One region of the Halomonas sp. A020 genome, then DNA from elsewhere that is predicted to be linked to it. Evidence: predicted binding sites of a transcription regulator. Region 1 holds the regulator's gene; the other holds the start of a gene.
What was found. Region 1 encodes FNR, which switches genes on or off when oxygen is low (the NO sensors DNR and NnrR bind a similar motif). Its sites were predicted from a motif close to TTGATNTANATCAA; they were not measured.
Positions count from the first base shown of each region.

Region 2: the regulator FNR is predicted to act here: its motif matches at 2,670-2,683, upstream of FRH_RS12750 (OmpW family outer membrane protein).

Region 1 covers NZ_AP022850.1:478,932-484,998, reverse strand. The annotation lists gene FRH_RS02230 (putative nucleotidyltransferase substrate binding domain-containing protein) at 1-561, shown strand, start outside; gene FRH_RS02225 (DNA polymerase III subunit epsilon) at 567-1,217, shown strand; gene ttcA (tRNA 2-thiocytidine(32) synthetase TtcA) at 1,293-2,201, shown strand; gene fnr (fumarate/nitrate reduction transcriptional regulator Fnr) at 2,191-2,940, opposite strand; gene hemN (oxygen-independent coproporphyrinogen III oxidase) at 2,999-4,426, opposite strand; gene FRH_RS02205 (sulfite exporter TauE/SafE family protein) at 4,590-5,285, opposite strand; gene ccoS (cbb3-type cytochrome oxidase assembly protein CcoS) at 5,282-5,500, opposite strand; gene FRH_RS02195 (heavy metal translocating P-type ATPase) at 5,497-6,067, opposite strand, start outside.
Region 2 covers NZ_AP022850.1:2,730,682-2,736,748, forward strand. The annotation lists gene FRH_RS12735 (RimK/LysX family protein) at 1-173, opposite strand, end outside; gene FRH_RS12740 (DUF3549 family protein) at 226-1,269, opposite strand; gene FRH_RS12745 (YqcC family protein) at 1,555-1,887, shown strand; gene FRH_RS12750 (OmpW family outer membrane protein) at 1,958-2,584, opposite strand; gene putP (sodium/proline symporter PutP) at 2,782-4,281, opposite strand; gene putA (bifunctional proline dehydrogenase/L-glutamate gamma-semialdehyde dehydrogenase PutA) at 4,625-6,067, opposite strand, start outside.

The DNA of each region.
Region 1 (6,067 bases):
GCCCGCGATGGTGACAGTTTGATGAAACTGGCCATTCTGCTCGACTCTCATGGCGTGGCGGGCAATCCGACGCTGCTCGACCAAGTCCGCCACGCGCTGTTCGAGCACTGCTCCCACGATGAGCTGCTGCTCTCGTACTTTGCCCGTGCGGCACTGCGCTTCTCGACGCCGCTGACCCTATTTGGCTCACTGAAGAAGCCGCAGCACGGTATCGATATCAAAAAAGGCGGGATTTTCCCCATCGTGCACGGCGTGCGCACCATGGCCCTCGAGCGGCGGATAACGGTCACTTCGACGCTGGATCGTTTGGATGATCTGGCCACCGACGGGCGTCTGGATCGACGCTTTGCCGACGATGTGGGTGAGGCGCTGGCACTGTTCACCGAGCTGCGCCTGCGTCAGCAGCTTCAGGAGCTGGATAGCGCCCACGCCAAGCGCACTAACCGGGTCGTAGTGCAAGAGCTCTCTTCGCTGGAGCGAGACCTGCTGCGAGAAGCCCTCCACATTGTGAAGGACTTCAAGCAGCGCCTTTCCCACCGCTATCATTTGGAGTATTCGTGAGCGGAATGCGCTTGTTAGATCGACACATGACGCTGCTGAGCGGCTCGTTAAGAACGCTGCTGCAGCGGGAAAGCGATCGACGCCGATGGGCCGATTCGCCCTACGCGTGGCTATTTCAGCCGTACATGGGCGAGGAGTCCGTCGCGATGGCCTGCCAGGTGAGTGACGGTCAGCCCAATGTCGTCAGCGTGGCGGCCGTCGTGCTCAGTCCGCGGCGTGTGCACACTAGCCGTATCTGGTGGGCCACACTGTCAGAATCTCCCGTGCCAGTGTCTGCCACCCTGCGCCGCCATCAGCAGTTACACGCGACGGATACCCCGCGCTCCCCAGATATCGAATGCCTGACAGAGCTGGCCGAATTCATCGAGAATCGGCCGCTCGTTGGTTGGCAGTTAGAGCGCACGATCGAGCCGCTCAACGGGCTATTCAAACGCGTATTGGGGTTCGGTTTACCCAACGCCCAGGTCGACGTTGCCAAGTTGCACGGGCGACAGCTACGGCGGCTGCATCCGCAGGTCGATACCCTCGAATCGCTTGGCGAGGCGCTGACCCGTTGGCGGCTGCCACGGCTGATCTGGCCTAGCGTGACCAGCGAAGCCACCGCGAGTGCACTTCTGTATCTACGTTTGCAGCGCGAGATCGCCCTGACCGCCTAGGGTTTGTATTGGGTAGAGCTTCGGAGTGTTGTTAGAATACATACTGCTCCTTTACCCACCGGCAGTGCGACGACCATGTTATCACCTGACTACTTTGACCCTACTTTGTCAGACAGCGCGTCTGACGAGCCTACCGCCACGCAGCACGAGCTGCAGGATGCCAAGCAGAAGCGTGAATTCAACAAGTTGCAAAAACGCCTGCGGCGCGAAGTGGGAAACGCGATCATCGATTACAACATGATCGAGGATGGCGATCGGGTCATGGTGTGCCTCTCCGGCGGCAAAGATAGCTACACGATGCTGGAGATTTTGCGCAACTTGCAACGCAACGCGCCGGTCGATTTTTCGCTGGTGGCGGTCAACATGGACCAAAAACAGCCTGGTTTCCCAGAGCACGTCTTGCCCCAGTATTTGGATAAGCTGGGGGTGGAGTATCACATTCTCGAGCGTGACACCTACTCGGTGGTAAAGGAGAAAACCCCGGAGGGTAAAACCACCTGCGCGCTCTGCTCGCGCTTGCGCCGCGGCTCGCTGTATGGGTTTGCCGAAGAGATCGGCGCGAACAAGATTGCCCTCGGCCACCATCGCGAAGACATTCTAGAAACGCTGTTTCTGAACATGTTCTTCGGCGGTACGCTAAAAGCCATGCCGCCGAAACTGCTCTCGGATGACGGTAAAAACATCGTGATCCGCCCGCTGGCCTACTGTAAAGAGGCGGATATTGCTGAGTTTTCGCGGCAGATGGCGTTTCCCATCATTCCCTGTAATTTGTGTGGGTCGCAGCCGAACATGCAGCGACAAATCGTCAAAGAGATGTTGGCGGAGTGGGACAAGAAGCATCCTGGGCGCTTGGAGAGCATGTTCAAAGCAGTCACCAACGTGGCACCCTCGCAGCTTGCCGATCGCGAGCTATTCGACTTTGCCGGTCTCGAAGCCAAGCAGGCGGCCTTGATGGAAGGACGCATCCAAGCCTTCAACGTGTGATCGTTGGCGCCTCCTCTTCTGCCAGGGTAATGAGGCGCTGCATGTCCAAAATATTGACCTCGCGCCCTGAGACGGCCACGACCTCCTGCTGCTGAAAGCGGCTAAGAATGCGGCTGACCGTTTCGACCGCTAGGCCCAGGTAGTTACCCATATCGGCCCGGGACATGGATAGGCGGAAGCTGTATGGCGAGTAGCCCCGCCGCCGGAAGCGATCAGAGAGCGTAATCAAAAAGCTCGCCAGCCGCTGATCCGCGGTCTTACGCGACAGTAGACGCATCATTCGCCGATCGTCGCGCAGTTCTTTACTCATGCTGCGATAGAGCTGGCCGCGCAGCTCGGGCAGCTCCTCGGAGAGCGAGTCCAGGCGGTCGAACGGAATTTCGCACACCGTCGTCGTTTCCAGAGCCATCACCGTGCCGGGGTAGTGCTCTTCGTCGATGCCGTCCAAACCCACTAGTTCGCTGGGTAGAAAGAAATTGGTGAGCTGGTCATGGCCGTTGCCTTCGCTGGTGACCTGCTTCAAGCTACCCGAGCGCACCGCATAGACACTGGTGAAAGCGTCCCCTTGGCGGAACAGGGGTTCGCCTTTCTTCAACGGCGAGCGGCGGCGAATGATCGCATCGAACTGGCTCATATCCTCGAGCTCCAAGGCGAGCGGTAAGCACAGCGAGCTTAGACTACACGTCTGGCAGCGCGCCTCTTGCAGCAGTGAACGTCGTTGGCTGGCAGGATATGGCATAGGAGTCTCCCTTCTTCTTTCGCCATCATAGGCACAGGGGGCAGGCGGCTCAAGGCGCTCACACGATCTTCGAGTAGCGCTGACCATCCTGACGTTGTAAGTGAGTGTCGAAGGCCATGGCCAAATGCCGAATGAGCAATCGCCCGATCGGCGTGGCGCTCAGCCGAAGGCCCTCACGCTGTACGAGGCCATCCCGTTCGGCGATCGCCAGTCGCTCGAAGGCAGTGGCAAAGTAGTCTGCCGCATCGATATGCCAACGCTGACCGATCGCGTCGAGATCAATGGCCATATCGCACATGAACCGCTCGATGACGTCTCTTCTTATTAGGTCATCCTTATTTAAGCGTAGTCCTTTTATCGTTGCCAGCCTACCTTCATCCAAGGCGGCTTCATAGTGGGCGAGCTGAGTAGGGTTTTGGGCGTAAATATCGTCGACCCGAGAAATGGCGGATACGCCCAAACCGATCAAATCGCACTCGGCGTGGCTGGAGTAGCCTTGAAAATTACGCTGCAGCGTGCCGTTGCGCTGCGCCTGGGCCAAGCTGTCGTCGGGGCGTGCAAAGTGGTCCATGCCAATATGCACATAGCCCGCCTGGGTGAGCATCTCGATAGTGGTGTGCAGCATGGCCAGCTTTTCATCGGCGCTGGGCAGGTCGGCCAACTGGATACGTCGCTGGGGCGCAAAGCGGGCTGGCATGTGGGCGTAGTTGAAGACCGATAATCGTGCTGGTCCCAGCTCGATGACCTGACGAAGCGTTTCGGCAAAACGCCGTTCGGTTTGAAAGGGAAGGCCATAGATTAAATCGAGGTTGAGCGAGCGAAAGCCGAGCCGATGCGCTTCGTCCATGAGCGTTTCGGTGAGCACCCGGGGCTGCACGCGATTGATCGCCGCTTGAACCTGCGGATCGAGATCTTGAACGCCAAGGCTTAGGCGGTTAAATCCTAGCGATTGGAGATGTCGCAGGGTAAAGACATCCGCTTCGCGTGGGTCAATTTCAATGGCATAGTCCCGATCTGGCGCGTTCGATAACCCAAAACGGGCATCAAGCCGGTCGACCAAATCGCTCATTTGCGCCAAGGTAAGAAACGTCGGCGTGCCGCCGCCCCAATGCAGTTGCTGCACCGGTCGTTGGGTATCTAAATGGCGCGACGTGAGCACCATCTCACGATCTAGCCGAGACAGGTAGGGCTCGGCCAGCGACGTATTTTTCGTAGCGATTTTGTTGCACGCACAGTAGAAGCAGATCTTGCGGCAAAATGGGACGTGGACATAGAGCGACAGTGGCTTTTGGCTGGCGTTACTGCGTTCTAGTGCCTGGGCCATATCGTCGGCGGTGAAGCCGTCGTGAAACGACAGCGCTGTCGGATAAGAGGTATAGCGCGGGCCGCTCGTGTCATAACGACGTATCAGGGCGTCGTCCCATGCAGTGGCCTCAGCCACTGATGAAGTGGTCTGGGCGTGGGCAGCAGTAGCATGAACGGGCATAGGCAACGCTCCGGTGTAACAGAACAAGCGAGTGAACGGATGCGTTCATGCTACGCCAGGGGGTAGCGCAATGCGTTGAGCTGTATCAAGCAATGGCGTAAAAGCCCATGCCGAAGCGGCTAAGCTAGTTAGAAAGGTGAGAAAGTGCGGCCCGCCGATAGGTTCAGTGCCCGGTGGGGGAGAACAGCGTCCAGAGCTGCCACAGCGCAAAACTGATGATGGTCAGCGCGGCGATACTGCGCGTGGCACGGTGGCGAATCAAGTGGCTGAGCTGGCGTGCCGCTAGGCCCGTCGCAAGCAGCGCGGGCAGGGTGCCCAAACCAAAGGCACCCATCAATAGCGCCCCTTGTAACGGATCGGCAATGGCTAGGCTCCAAGCAAGCATCGAGTAGACCAATCCGCAGGGTAGCCAGCCCCACAGGGCGCCTAAAGCAAACGCCTGGGGCAGGTACACGACGGGCATCAAGCGCCTGCCGATGGGTTCGATATGGCGCCAAAGCCTGCGCCCTATCGCTTCCACTTTCAATAAGCCTTTCCACCAGTTAGCGATATACAGCGCCATCAACATCAGCATCACCGCCGCGACGACCTGTAGCGCGAGACGCGCCTGAGGCGATAGTGAGATCAAGGTGCCTAGTCCGGCTACCAAAGCGCCAGCCGTCATGTAGCTCATGATGCGCCCTAGGTTATAGCCGAGCAATAATCCACCCATACGGGCAGGGTGTCGCATGCTGGGTGGCACGGCAAAGGTGAGCGCACTCATGATGCCGCCGCACATGCCAATGCAGTGGGCACCCCCCATCAAGCCAAATACGAAGGCTGCCAGCAGTGGCGGCAAGTCAAGTCCGGTCGGGTTCACGGCGGTGGCTCACGGTCACGGGGTGGCTTGGTGCCTTTTTTGCGCTCGGCGCGCTGTTCGGGGGTGAGATCGTTCTCATCGTCGTCGAACAGAATACGATGGGCAGGGCCTTCCAAGTCGTCGAACTGGTCATTCTTCACCGCCCAAAAGAAGGCCCACACTGCGAGCCCTAGCAAAATCAGCGACAGTGGAATCAATAAATAGAGAATCGTCATGCGGTCACCGGTCTCGCGGGAGCTGCCTGGGAAACGGTCGAGCTACGCCAGCGGGTCAAGCGCAGCGCATTGCCCACGACCACGAGTGAGCTGAGCGACATGCCAATGGCCGCCAGCCAGGGCGGTACCAACCCCATCGCAGCCAGAGGCAGTGCAGAGAAGTTGTAGCACACCGACCAGATCATGTTTTGACGCATGATGCGTCGCGTGGCGTTGGCAATCTCGATGGCCTCGAAAATACGCATCAAACGTGGGCTGAGCAAGACCGCATCGGCGCGGGTACGCGCCAAGTCGGTGGCACCGTTCATGGCAATGGCCACATCGGCGCCGGCCAAGACCGGCACATCGTTGATGCCATCCCCAATCATCACCACGCGCTCGCCTTGGGCCTGTAGCTCGCGCAGCCGCTCGAGTTTGCCTTCCGGTGACTTGCCCGCGTGCCATACGGGGATATCGAGCTGCTCGGCTAAGCTTTCTACCGCTTCTTGGGTATCGCCGGAGAGTAGCTCCACGGTAAGCCCTTTCGCTTGTAGGGCGGCAACGGTGTGCGCAGCGTCTTCCCGGACA
Region 2 (6,067 bases), 1.7 Mb from region 1:
CTCACCCATAGCTGCCCGTCGGCATCTTCGTGGGTTTCGATCTCTTCAGCGTGCAGTGCCGACGTGCGCGCACCGGTATCGGCTTTGCAGCAGAGGTGAAGCCCTAACTCAGGTAACGTCACCATTTCGCGGCGGCCGATGACCGCTTTGGCCTGATAGGGTAATTCCTTCACAGTGCACTCCTGACGATATAAGAAAAACAAGACATAGTGATGACGTTTGTTGTTAGCCGTTATGCGAAGACTGCATGGCCGATAAACGCGCCTGGATAGCGGAACCCGCAGGCGCGTCACGTAGGGTAAGCATAACGGGTAAGCGTAGACGAGGAATCAACGCAATGTCGCGTACCACGGAGGCAAAGTGGCTGCGCTCGTCTTCCGCCAAGCGCTGTAGGAACCTGGGAAGGCGTTCGGCGTCTTCTAGCCATGGCCAGCCGCGTCCGGCTATGGCGGCCATCAAATCTGGGCCGCAGGCTGCCGGGTCGTTTAGCAGGTGGCTGTACCATTCGCCTGCTAGAGCTGCACGGGAGCTGCCAACGGACCGCACGCAGGCGCACAGCGTTTCTAAATCTCCCTCGCTGGCTGCCACCTCGCCACGCGCGCACAGAGCTTCGACGAGCGCATCCGGCAAGGGTTGGTGCTCCAAGCAGTAGCAGAGGGAGTGGATCACACTTGTCGGCAGGCCGGGAATGCGGCCGGCGAGCGCCTCTGCGGTCTCGTTATCCAAGCGAACGACGTAATCGGCAATGCCTTGTAGCCCCAAAGCTTGCCAGTCGATCGTCTGTTGGCCGCTCAAATACGCTTCCACAGCCTCTAGGTGCTGGCTGGCAGATAGGCCATGGGTATGGGTAGCCCGGGCATTGAGCATGGCCTGAAAAGTAATGTCCGGCGTAAACGCCAGTGGATTATCTTTCATCAGATGATCGACGTCTGCCGTGTCGGCGGCGCCCAGGTCGGTGGCGGCGGCATTGCGCCCAAGCGTTTCCAACAGACGGTTGATGAAACCGTCACGCTGGGCAGGCGAGAGCATGCCTTGCTCGTCCAGTGGCAGTGCCAAGAACCAAATGGCAGGCTCTTCCATGGCTCCCAAACGGAATACGATGGCGAGCCGTGCCTGACCCTGCCAAGGCTCGGGCCATGCGTGCTCGGCGTTCTCGAAAGCGCGCAATACGTCTCGTGGACACGACGTGACCCGGCGCCCCATATGGTAAAGCGATACCTCCGCACCGCTGCGCGTAAAAAACTCATCAAGGGTGTGAATTGGCTGCATGACATCCTTCCGCTTTTCAAGCCTGCACTCTACCTTGCTGGTTTGCCACTGTCAGCCGCAAGCGCTGATTAATCCGCGCTTTATTGTCTAGGTGGTTAAAAATTGAACAACGTTGTGTAAGCCGCGTGAGAGTAACGGTGGCGACACCTTTCCATAGTTTATCCACAGCCTCTTGCAGGTTTTCTGTGAATCTATGAATAACGACTTCGAGAGAGGCGTACGAGTAGCAACTTACCCACAGAGTTGGGATAATGGATGTCAACATTGTTCAACCCCAAGGTGTTTATGAGCGTCCATCAACAGCTTCAAACCGCGCTTCTCGAGCTTGAAGCCGCCATGAAGGCCGCGAATTTATGGCGCACCCCTACGCCCGAGGCGTCGGCGTTTGCCAGCCAGCAGCCTTTCTGTATCGATACCATGTCGTTGCCTCAATGGGTGCGTTATGTGTTCATTGCGCGACTGAACGCGTTAATCGATGCCAAAGCCGCCATGCCTGCCAAGTGCGACGTTGCCCCGGCGGTGGCGGCTTACATGATGCAGGAGAAGCTCAGGGCCAGTGACCAAGTGCTCGTCGTCAAAGCAGTGGAGCGTGTCGACCAAATCGTCACCGAGAATTAAGAGCGTGTCTCATCAACGAAAATGCCCAAGGCGCTCGCCCTGGGCATTTTTTTGTGGAGACTGCGTCGCTTCAGAAACGATAGCTCAATCCTGCCATGACGACCATGGGGTCAATGGCAACGGTGCCTGCAGCGGCACCATTGACGGTGGCATCGGTATCGATGTCCAAGTACCAGGCGGCAGCATTCAATGCCCAATGTTCGTCGATCAGCAGGTCGAAACCAACTTGGGCGGCAGCGCCCCAGGAGTCGTCGAGATCGAGTTCGCCAATCGCTAGCTGCTCATCGGAGAAGCGTGTGTAATTGATGCCTGCGCCAACGTAGGGTTGTACGCGAGCGTCGCTTCCGCCCAACGGATAGTACTGCAAGGTTAAGGTCGGCGGCAGGTGCTTGGTAGAGGCGAGGTTCTCGCCGTTGAGTTGGATGTCGTGCTCAAAGGGGAGTGCGGCCAGCAGCTCGACGCCCAGCTTATCGTGGAAGCGGTAGCCCAAGGTGAACGCGAAGTCGGTTTTATCCTGAACATCCACTGCGAAGGCACCGCCTGCCAGCGAGCCGTTGTCGCTCTTGGGGGCTACTTTAGCGACCCCTACACGGGTGAAAAAGTCGCCGGCACCGTAGGCAATGGCTTGGCTGCTGATGGCCAAGGTGGCAGCGGCAAACCCAGTGGCGAGTAAGGTGGGAAGTGATAAAAGGCGCATGGCGTCGCTCCTGACCGTTCATTTTAGGGAAGTGAGTTGCTTAGCAATCATGCGGACAGTGTATCGAGTCAGGGCGAAGGCGTTCTTGACCTGGAGCAATCGCGGTGCTCTTGTGGCTCGAAACTTTCGACACAAAGTACCGCGCACAAAAAAGCTCAGCGGGTTGCCCCGCTGAGCTTATTGCATCCTATCTTGGGTTACGCTTCTTGACGGTCGATATGCTTGTACTCACCGGCGTCTGCCGTCACGCTGCTGACGACCAGAATGGCGATGAACGAGGCGATGAAGCCTGGAATGATTTCATACACGCCGGGACCACCCATGAAGGAGCCGTTCCAGCCCAGTGCAATCCATACCATGACGGTTACTGCGCCGACGATCATACCGGCTACCGCGCCCGCACCGTTAGTACGTGGCCACATCAGTGACAAGATGATCAGCGGGCCAAAGGCTGCACCAAAGCCCGCCCAGGCGTTACTGACCAGACCCAGCACTTGGGAGTTTTCGTCAGAGGCAATAAAGGCTGCCACAATACCGACCAGCACGACGCAGACCCGCCCCACTGCCACACACTGCTGCTCAGTGGCATTTTTGTGCAGGAAGAGACGATAGAAATCCTCGGTCAGCGAGGAAGAGGAGACGAGCAGCTGACTAGAGATGGTGCTCATGATGGCCGCCAGCAGCGCCGCATACAGGAAGCCGGTGATCAACGGATGGAACAGCAGGTTGGCTAGAATAATGAAGATGGTTTCTGGGTCTTGTACGTCCAGCCCATTACGAACGGCAAACGCACGACCTGCCAAGCCCAGAGAAACGGCTCCAATGAGCGATACCAGCATCCATCCCATGCCAATGTTGCGCGCAATGGGCACATCCTTTTGTGAGCGGATGGCCATGAAGCGCACGATGATATGCGGCTGACCAAAATAGCCAAGGCCCCAAGTAACCGCTGACAGCCAGCCGATAAAGGTCAAGCCGGTCGTCCAAGAGAGCAGGGTGGGGTCAACGCTATTCAGCGTTTCGGAGGCCTGGGAGAAACCGCCGCCGCCTTCGCCGAACAGTACTACGGCTGGCATGATGATCAGCGCCAACATCATGATGCAGCCCTGCACGAAGTCGGTCATGCTCACCGCCAAAAAGCCGCCCACGACGGTATAGATCAATACCACGCCCAGGGTGATGACCACGCCCATGGCGTAATTGCTCATGTCACCGAAGTTATAAACCCCCGTGAATGCGCTTTCGAACAGCTTGCCGCCAGCGACGAGGCCCGACGCCGTGTAAACGGCGAAGAAAATCACGATGACGATGGCCGATACCGTGCGCAGTGACAGCGCCCGGGTCGGGAAGCGATTGGCCAAAAAGGCCGGGATGGTGATGGCGTTACCGTAGTGAATGGTCTGCTCACGCAGGCGCGGCGCCACCAGCAGCCAGTTAAAGAACGCCCCGACCAGCAGGCCGATCCCGATCCAGGCGGAACCGAGGCCCGATACGAACATGGCGCCGGGCAACCCCAACAGCAGCCAGCCGCTCATGTCCGAAGCGCCCGCGGAAAGTGCGGCGACCTGTGGGCTAAGAGTTCGCCCCCCCAACATATAGTCTTCAGAAGAAGACGTGGATTTGCGCATTGCGTACACGCCAATGGCGATCATCAGCGCAAAGTAACCAAATAAGCTAATCCAGACACCTGTAGCCATGAAACTTCTCCAATTTGTGAGGACGACGCTACGATAAGTACAAAAGCGACTGCGGGTGCTGACCCTTTTGTACACGGCGAGCGTCGACAGGGGCTGCGTTGGCCAGGCCATGGCGGCCATCAGCAGCCTTGTTGTTGTTAATCCTGAGTCGCTCTTCTACTGCCAAGCGTCGCGCATTCGCTCGTCGAAGCATGAGAGAGTTGATGGGTACGTGCGTATCTCGTGTTCCCCGTGCCCGGCGGGAGGCCCGTGAAGGCCCCCCGCGTCAAGGCAGTTGCTCTATTATTGTCAACCATGAGACGGTTCCTTTTCAGGAGATCAGGTTAGTTGTATGGACGAGCCGTTACTCATCCCCTAGCGCCAGAAGTGACGCGTTGCCACCTAGGGCGGCGGTGTTGTTAGTAATCGTTTTTTCGGTCACGAAGCGCTGCAAATAGTGCGGTCCGCCCGCTTTCGGGCCAGTGCCGGATAGCCCCTGTCCACCGAACGGTTGAACGCCCACGACAGCCCCGATGATATTACGGTTGATATACACATTGCCTACTCGAATTTTCTGCGCTATTTCAGCGGCAAAGGATTCATTACGGCTATGTACCCCAAACGTCAGGCCATATCCACGGCCGTTGATGTCGTTGATGACCTTGTCCAACTCGCGTGCTTTGTAGCGCACGATATGTAGGATGGGGCCAAACTGCTCGCGGGTAAGGGCATCGATGCTATCGATGGTAAAAGCCACTGGCGGCACGAACGTACCGTGCTGGGTGTGTTCAGCGGCCATAGGCGTTTCGGCGACTAAGCGGTTTTCGCCTTTGAGCTTTTCGATGTGCGCCATTAAGCCTTTACGCGCGTCTTCATCGATGACGGGGCCGACATCGGTGCCCAGGTCGCGGGGGTCGCCGATCCGCAGTTCGCTCATCGCACCCTTAAGAATTTCGATGACGCGATCAGCGACGTCTTCCTGAAGGTAGAGCACTCGCAGGGCCGAGCAGCGCTGACCGGCACTCTGGAACGCCGATTGAATCACATCCACGACGACCTGCTCCGGCAGGGCCGTCGAGTCGACGATCATCGCGTTCATACCGCCGGTTTCGGCGATCAGCGTGGGTAGCGGCGCATTTTCGCGGGCGGCCAATGCGCGGTTGATGATTTGCGCCGTGTCGGTGCCGCCGGTGAAGACCACGCCGGTAATGCGCGGGTCAGACGTCAATACGCTGCCCACGGTCGGGCCGTCGCCCGGCAATAGCTGCACCACGTCGCGGGGCATACCGGCTTCGTACAACAGCTCGATGACGCGGTGGGCAACGATCGAGGTTTGCTCGGCGGGTTTTGCCAGCACCGTGTTGCCTGCAATGGCGGCGGCAACGATTTGTCCGCAGAAGATCGCCACCGGGAAGTTCCAGGGGCTGATGGCTGCAAACACGCCTTTACCACCCATGGTCAACCGGTTGGACTCACCGGTCGGGCCAGGCAGTTCGATCGGCTCGCCAAACGACGCCTCGGCACGCATGGCATAGTAGCGGCAGAAATCGACCGCTTCCTTGATTTCATCGACGCCATCGGTGAGCAGCTTGCCGCCCTCGCGGGAGCAGAGCGTCATCAGCTCCGCCATGTGCTCTTCCATCAGATCGCCCAGCCGACGCACAATCGCCGCGCGCTCGGCGACGGGCGTCGCGTCCCAGCGTGGGAAGGCTTCCCAGGCGGCATCGAGGGCTTTCGCCGCTTGCTCTTTACTGGTCCACTGCACGCTACCGACGGTTTGGCGACGATCGAATGGCGACGTTACGCG